Methyloterricola oryzae: one gene and its partner. The protein of the gene in region 2 interacts with the protein of the main gene of each other region in a pairwise test. Links are inferred from orthologs where the notes say so. Each region holds a gene or a part of one and is shown on either strand. Other genes may lie near its edges. The genes, in order: murG and EK23_RS02600.

Evidence for each region.
Region 1: the proteins of EK23_RS02600 (region 2) and murG interact in binary tests that used the Escherichia coli proteins (3 or more experiments, as listed by UniProt). The link is inferred for Methyloterricola oryzae from one-to-one orthologs.

Annotation. Positions count from the first base shown.
Region 1 is NZ_JYNS01000006.1:220,564-223,874, forward strand. The notes cover bases 1-2,999. They hold murG (undecaprenyldiphospho-muramoylpentapeptide beta-N-acetylglucosaminyltransferase), read right to left. Parts: upstream 2,036-2,999; coding sequence 965-2,035; downstream 1-964. Other genes in these bases: murC (UDP-N-acetylmuramate--L-alanine ligase), read right to left, coding at 1-968; ftsW (putative lipid II flippase FtsW), read right to left, coding at 2,017-2,999. Also shown: more of ftsW, read right to left, coding at 3,000-3,222; murD (UDP-N-acetylmuramoyl-L-alanine--D-glutamate ligase), read right to left, coding at 3,219-3,311. UniProt on the Escherichia coli protein: Cell wall formation. Catalyzes the transfer of a GlcNAc subunit on undecaprenyl-pyrophosphoryl-MurNAc-pentapeptide (lipid intermediate I) to form undecaprenyl-pyrophosphoryl-MurNAc-(pentapeptide)GlcNAc (lipid intermediate II).
Region 2 is NZ_JYNS01000001.1:594,657-597,784, forward strand. The notes cover bases 92-2,907. They hold EK23_RS02600 (TrmH family RNA methyltransferase), read left to right. Parts: upstream 92-965; coding sequence 966-1,850; downstream 1,851-2,907. Other genes in these bases: EK23_RS02590 (YajD family HNH nuclease), read right to left, coding at 114-494; hmuQ (heme-degrading protein HmuQ), read right to left, coding at 526-828; EK23_RS02605 (SRPBCC family protein), read right to left, coding at 1,823-2,281; sdmA (4beta-methylsterol monooxygenase), read left to right, coding at 2,447-2,907. Also shown: glk (glucokinase), read left to right, coding at 1-87; more of sdmA, read left to right, coding at 2,908-3,128.

The DNA of each region.
Region 1 (3,311 bases), on a different replicon or contig from region 2:
CCGATGCCGGTGAAGTTCGCCAGGGCGCGCTGCAGAACCTCGTCCGAGACGCCCAGTTCGCTGGCCACACCGATGACCGACAGGGCGTTACGGATGTTGTGCAGACCCGGCAGGTTCAGGGTGATCGCCAGGCGCCCCGGCACCCCCTGCCGCAACACGCAGAAACGGCTGCTGAGACCCTTGCGCACAATATCGACGGCGCGGATATCGGCATCCTCGCTCAGGCCGTAGGTACGTACCGGCTTGTCGATGCGGGCCAGAATGTCGCGAACGCCCGGATCGTCCAGGCAAACCAGGGCAAGCCCGTAGAACGGCACATGGCGGAGGAATTCCACGAAGGTGTCCTTCAGCCGCTGGAAATCGCCGCCATAAGTCTCCATGTGATCCTGGTCGATATTGGTGACTACCGCGATCATGGGCTGCAGGTGCAGAAACGAGGCATCGCTCTCATCCGCCTCCGCGACCAGATAATCGCCCTTGCCCAACTGCGCATTGGCGCCCACGCTGTTGAGCCGGCCCCCGATGACAAAGGTGGGGTCCAACCCCGCCTCCGCCAGCACGCTCGCGGCCAGGCTGGTGGTGGTGGTCTTCCCGTGGGTCCCCGCCACCGCGATTCCGTAGCGGAAGCGCATCAACTCAGCCAGCATCTCCGCCCGCGAGATCACCGGAATACGCGCCTTGCGCGCCGTCTCCACCTCCGGGTTGTCGCGGCTCACGGCGCTGGAAATCACGACCACCTCGGTGCCCGCCACGTTTTCCGGGTGATGACCGATAAAAACCTTGGCGCCGGCCTCCTGCAAGCGGCGTGCATTGGCGCTCAACTGCAGGTCGGAGCCTGACACCTGGTAACCCAGGTTGATCAGGACCTCGGCGATGCCGCTCATCCCGGTTCCGCCGATGCCGACGAAATGGATACGCTTGATGCGGCCCATGCCGTACTGACTGGAGAGGGGCTGCGGCAATCTCATGGGCGCACCTGTTTCAGGCACAAACTCGCCACTTCGCTCGCGGCGTCCAGGCGCGCCTGCCGCCGGGACTCCCGCGACATGTCCGCCAGGCGTTCCGGTTGGGCCAACAGGCTCTGGATCTCGGCGGCCAGACGCTCGCCGGTCAGTTCGGATTGCGGCATCAGAATGGCTGCGCCGGCTTCGGACAAGTAACGCGCATTGGCGGTTTGATGGTCATCGATCGCAAAAGGGAATGGAACGAGCAGGGCTGGAAGGCCGGCCGCGGTCAACTCGCTGACGGTCATGGCGCCGGAGCGGCAAATGGCCAGATCGGCCCAGCGGTAGGCCTCGGCCATGTCCTCGATGAAAGGGGCCACCTTGGCACCGACGACTCCCAGCCGCCGGTAGTGCTCCTCCACTTCCTGACACATGGCTTGCCCCGTCTGATGCCAGACGCGCACCCCAGGGCCTACCAGTGCCAAGGCCTCGGGAACGGTGTGGTTCAGAGCTGCCGCACCCTGGCTGCCGCCCACGACCAGAATCTTAAGTTCGCTCCCCTCCAGGCGCTTTTTCGTAGGCACGGCTACGGCAATCTCCCTCCGCAAGGGATTGCCCACGCAATGCGCGCCGGCCAGGGCCGGGAAACTGCCGGGAAAGGCCTCCAGAGCCAGGTTGGCGCATTTTACCAAGATTCGGTTGGTTGTACCCGGAATCCTGTTCTGCTCGTGGATGACCAGGGGAATGCCGAACAGACGCGCCATGAAGCCGCCTGGCCCCGCCACGAACCCGCCCATCCCCAAAACGACCTGCGGGCGGTCGGCAATCAGGATGCCCCCTGCCTGCAAGCAGGCGCGGATCAGGCGGAACGGGGTCGCCAGCTTGGCCAGCCAGCCCTTGCCACGAAACCCGGAGACCGCGAGCCGCCTCAGGGGAAAACCCGCCGCGGGCACCACGCGGTTCTCCATACCCGCCTCCGAACCCATCCAGAGCACCTCATTGCCCTGATCCCGCAGTTCGCAGGCCACGGCCAAGGCCGGATAGATGTGTCCGCCGGTCCCGCCGGCCAGGATCATGATGCGCGCAGCCATGCGGAGCTACTCGTCCGGGGCGTGCCGGTGTGGGATTCGATCACTTCGCTGCGCACGCGGAACAGCAAGGCCAAGGCGGAACACATGACCATCATGCTGCCGCCGCCATAGCTCATGAGCGGCAGGGTCAGGCCCTTGGTAGGCAGCATGCCCATGTTCACCCCCATGTTGATGAAGGCCTGCAAGCCGAACCAAATGCCGATGCCATAGGCCAGGAAGGCGGCGAAACGATTGTCCGAGCGTGCGGCCAGGTGGCCGATGACGAATGCGCGCCAGACCACCACACCGAACAGGAAGATCACCACGCTGGCACCGAACAGGCCCAGTTCCTCTCCGATCACCGAAAACAGGAAGTCGGTGTGCGCCTCCGGCAGGTAAAACAGCTTCTGCACGCTGGAGCCCAGACCCACGCCCATCCATTCACCGCGCCCGAAGGCGATGAGCGCCTGGGTAAGCTGGAAGCCGGAATTCAGGGGATCAGCCCAAGGGTCGATGAAGCTCAGCACACGCTTCAGTCGGTAGGACGAGGTGAAGATGAGCACGACCCCGGCAGCGCCCATGGCGCCCAGCAGGATGCCGAATTGCCACAGACGCGCCCCGGCCAGGAACAGCATCCCGAGGGCAGTGGCCATGATCACCGCGGTGGCGCCAAAATCAGGCTCCAGCAGCAGCAGCACCCCACCCACCGCCAGCAGGGCCAGGGGCACGATCATGCCCATCACGGATTCCCGCACCAAATTCAGGCGGCGGGTGATGAAGCTGGCCATGTAGATGACGGCAAACAGCTTGAAGATTTCGGAAACCTGGATGCGCACGCCCAGCAGGCTGAGCCAGCGGGAACTGCCGTTGACCGACTTGCCCAGACCAGGAATCAGCACCAGCACCAGCAGGCCCATCCCCACCAGCAGCAGCACCGGAGCGGACTTCTTCCAGAACTCCAGGGACTGGCAGCCGACGAAGATGGCCGAGGCCAGGCCCATGGCGATGTGCACCACCTGGTGCTTGGGGAAATAGAAGCTGTCCTCCGCCAGTTTCTCGCCCAGATGCAGGGACGCCGAGGCCACCATGACAAAGCCCAGCACCAGCAGACCCATTGCCGCACACAGCAGGACCGTGTCCACATAAAACCGGCTGGGGCCCCACTGCAGCACCAGCCCACGCCCGCGACCCGCTACCCGTGTGTTCATGGCTTCAACCCTCTAACCGCTTCCGCGAACATCCGCCCACGTTCCTGATAATCCTTGTACTGGTCCAGGCTGGCACAAGCTGGAGCCAA
Region 2 (3,128 bases):
TTCGCGCCGGTGATGGCCAAGATGCCGGTCAAGCTGGCCCTGAACCCCCGCGCCCCGCTGCTGGGCGCCTTGCATTACTTCGGCTGAGACCACCTTCCTCGCGGCGGAGTGCGTCAGTCCTTCTTCAACAGGGACGCCAGATCGGCGAAGGGCTTGTGGGAGCCGCCGCCATCCGCCCGCGCGCCCGGCTTTTCGCGCCCGTAGCGGTCCGCGTTGAGGTAGCGGGAGTGCTCCTCGTCGTGGCAGTACAAGCACAATAGCTCCCAGTTGCTGCCGTCCGGCGGGTTGTTGTCATGGTTGTGGTCGCGGTGATGGACCGTGAGTTCGCGCAGGTTCTTGAGGTCGAACACCCGGGCGCAGCGTCCGCAGACCCAGGGATAGAGCTTGAGGGCCTGCTCGCGGTAGCCGCGCTCGCGTTCTTCCGCCGCCTTGCGGGCCTCGGCGACCACGCGGTCCAGTTTGGCTTGATCCGGTGTGGTTTTCTTCGGGGGCATGGCAAACACTCCTGGGCTTGAGCCGGCCGGTTTAAAGCACCGCCTCGAACCCTTCGAAATTGGGGTGGCCGATGTAGACGCCCTTCGCGCCGCCCGCATTGGCGTGGGCCTTGCGAAATGCCTCGGAGTGGGTCCAGGCCTCGAAAGCCTCGCGGGACTCCCAGACCGAATGGGAGGCAAACAGGGAATATTCCTCACTGGCCGGTCCCTGCAGCAGATGGAACTCCTTGAAACCGGGCACCTCGTCCAGATAGGTTTCGCGGTTCTTCCAGATTTCGACGAACTCGGTCTCCTTACCCGGGGTGATCTTGAAGCGGTTCATGGCAATGAACATGGCGTATCTCGTGCGTTGTCGACGGCAGGCGTCAAAGGCCCTAATTAAACCCATGCGGCAGGATTTCACAAGCCCGGCATCGCGCCGAAGGCGCCCGCCGTGCGAAACTTGAGCATTTTCATCGACCGGCCTCCAGCATGCCTTCCAACCCGAAAAAGCCACGACGACCCGCGAAAACCAACGCCAGACCCGCGCCGCGGCGCGAAGCCCCGCAAGCATCCCGGCGCGAGACGCCCACGGAAGCGGACGCCGGCGAGAAACTGGCCAAGATCGCCGGTCTCCCTGCCGTGAGTGCCCTGTTCCGGCACGAACCGCAGCGGATCATGCGGCTGTACTATGAAGAGCGCCTGAAGGCCGCCGTCGGCCCCATCTGCTCCGAACTGGCGCGGCTGCACCGGCCCTACCGGCTGGTAAGCCCCGAGGAACTGGCCAAGGTGGCCGGCACCGTTCTGCATGGCGGTGTGGTGGCGGCGGCGATTCCGCGCCCGGTTTACGATCTGCAGTTCACCGAGGCCGAACGCTGGGCCCAGCGCGCGGAGCCGATCCTGATCCTGGACGGGGTGGGCAATCCCCACAACCTGGGCGCCATCGCCCGCACCCTGGGGTTTTTTGGCATCAAGCACCTGGTGATCTCGGACCACCCGGAACAGGCCGCGCCCTCGGACGCCGCCTACCGCGTGGCCGAAGGCGGGCTGGACCTGATCGATGTGCACCGCCTGCGCCACCTGCCGCGCAGCCTCAAACGCCTGCAGCAACATTACCGCGTGGTGGGCACGGCCCTCACCGAAACAGCCCAGCCCTTGGACGAACTGCCTTTGGATGATCGCCCCCTGGCCCTGGTGCTGGGCAACGAAGAACATGGCCTGCCGCCGCAGACCCTCGCCGTATGCGAAGCGACGGTCATGCTCCAGGGCGCGGGCGAGATCCAGTCCCTCAACGTCTCCGCCACCGCCGCCATCCTGGTCTACGAACTGGCGCGCCGGCGGCCGGCGCCTCAGCAGCCGAAAAAGCGCGCCAGATAGTCGCGGCGAAAATCGAAGATGGCCTCCAGGCGCTGGCGCACGAACAGCGCGTGCACCAGACGTCCCAGCCAGCCCCAGGGCATGACGTAGTACACCCGGTCCTCCATCTCGATGCCGCCGGGTACCGGCTCGAAACGGTGCAGGTGGTGCCAGAAGCGGTAGGGACCGATGCGCTGCTCGTCGACGAATTGCCGCAGCGGAATCACATGCTTGATCTCCGTCACCCAGGTCATCGGGATCCCCGCCACGGCGGCGATGCGATAGGTGATGATCAGCCCCGGATAAATGTCTTCGGGCACCTCGGAGGTAATGCCAAAGCGCAGGAAGGCCGGCGTGATCTGCTCCAGGTTGCGCGGCGTGGAGAAAAACGGCCAGGCTTCCTCGGGCGTAATGGGCAGAAATTGCCGGCGGTGCAGACTGTAGATTTTCATGGATGCCAGTTCTTGGGATCAGTCGGTCCGGCCCGACGGGGAATTCAAGGCCTTCGACCGGCGCAATCCGCCGATGTTCGGCCGGGATTTTTCGTGGCCCCTCCGGGAACGCTCCGATATACTCACGGGTTGATCCGCCAACGCCAGACCGAGAGACACAAAGCCTTGAACGCCACGCCACAGGAGATGCCCCGCCGCCGTCAGGCCCGCACCGCCGGCCCCAGCGGCAACTATTGGTACGCGGTCGAACTGGAGCGCAACCTGAAGCCGGGGGAAGTGAGAAAGGTGCGGTTCTGGAAACAGGATATCGCCCTCTACCGCACCGCCGACGGCAGCCTGCACGCGGTCGAGGATCGCTGCGCCCACCGCCAGCTTGCCTTGTCCAAGGGCTTCGTGGAGGACGGCAACCTGGTCTGCAGCTATCACGGCTGGAAGTTCGACGGCTGCGGGCGCTGCGTGGAAATTTCCCACGAACTGGGCAGCGGCCGCTCGCAGTTGCCCAAGATCCGGCTGCGGCACTACCCGGTGCAAGTGCGCTGGGGCTTCATCTGGCTGTTTCCGGGCGACCCGGAACTGGCCGACAGCGTGAGCCTGCCCCACATCCCGCAGCTGGAATGCGCCGAACCCTGGCCCTTCTTTCCCATCGACGTCACCATCAAGGCACACTTTTCCATGATCGTGGAGAACGTGTGCGACTTCAATCACGAGTATCTGCACCGGCACAAGCGGCCCTTCGTCAAGCCGACGCTGCGCGACTGGAAGCGCGAGGGCGACGCCATCCGGGTCTACTACGACACCCGCTTCAACGAAGGAGCGGTGGCCAAGCTGTTCATGGAGAAGGGCGCGC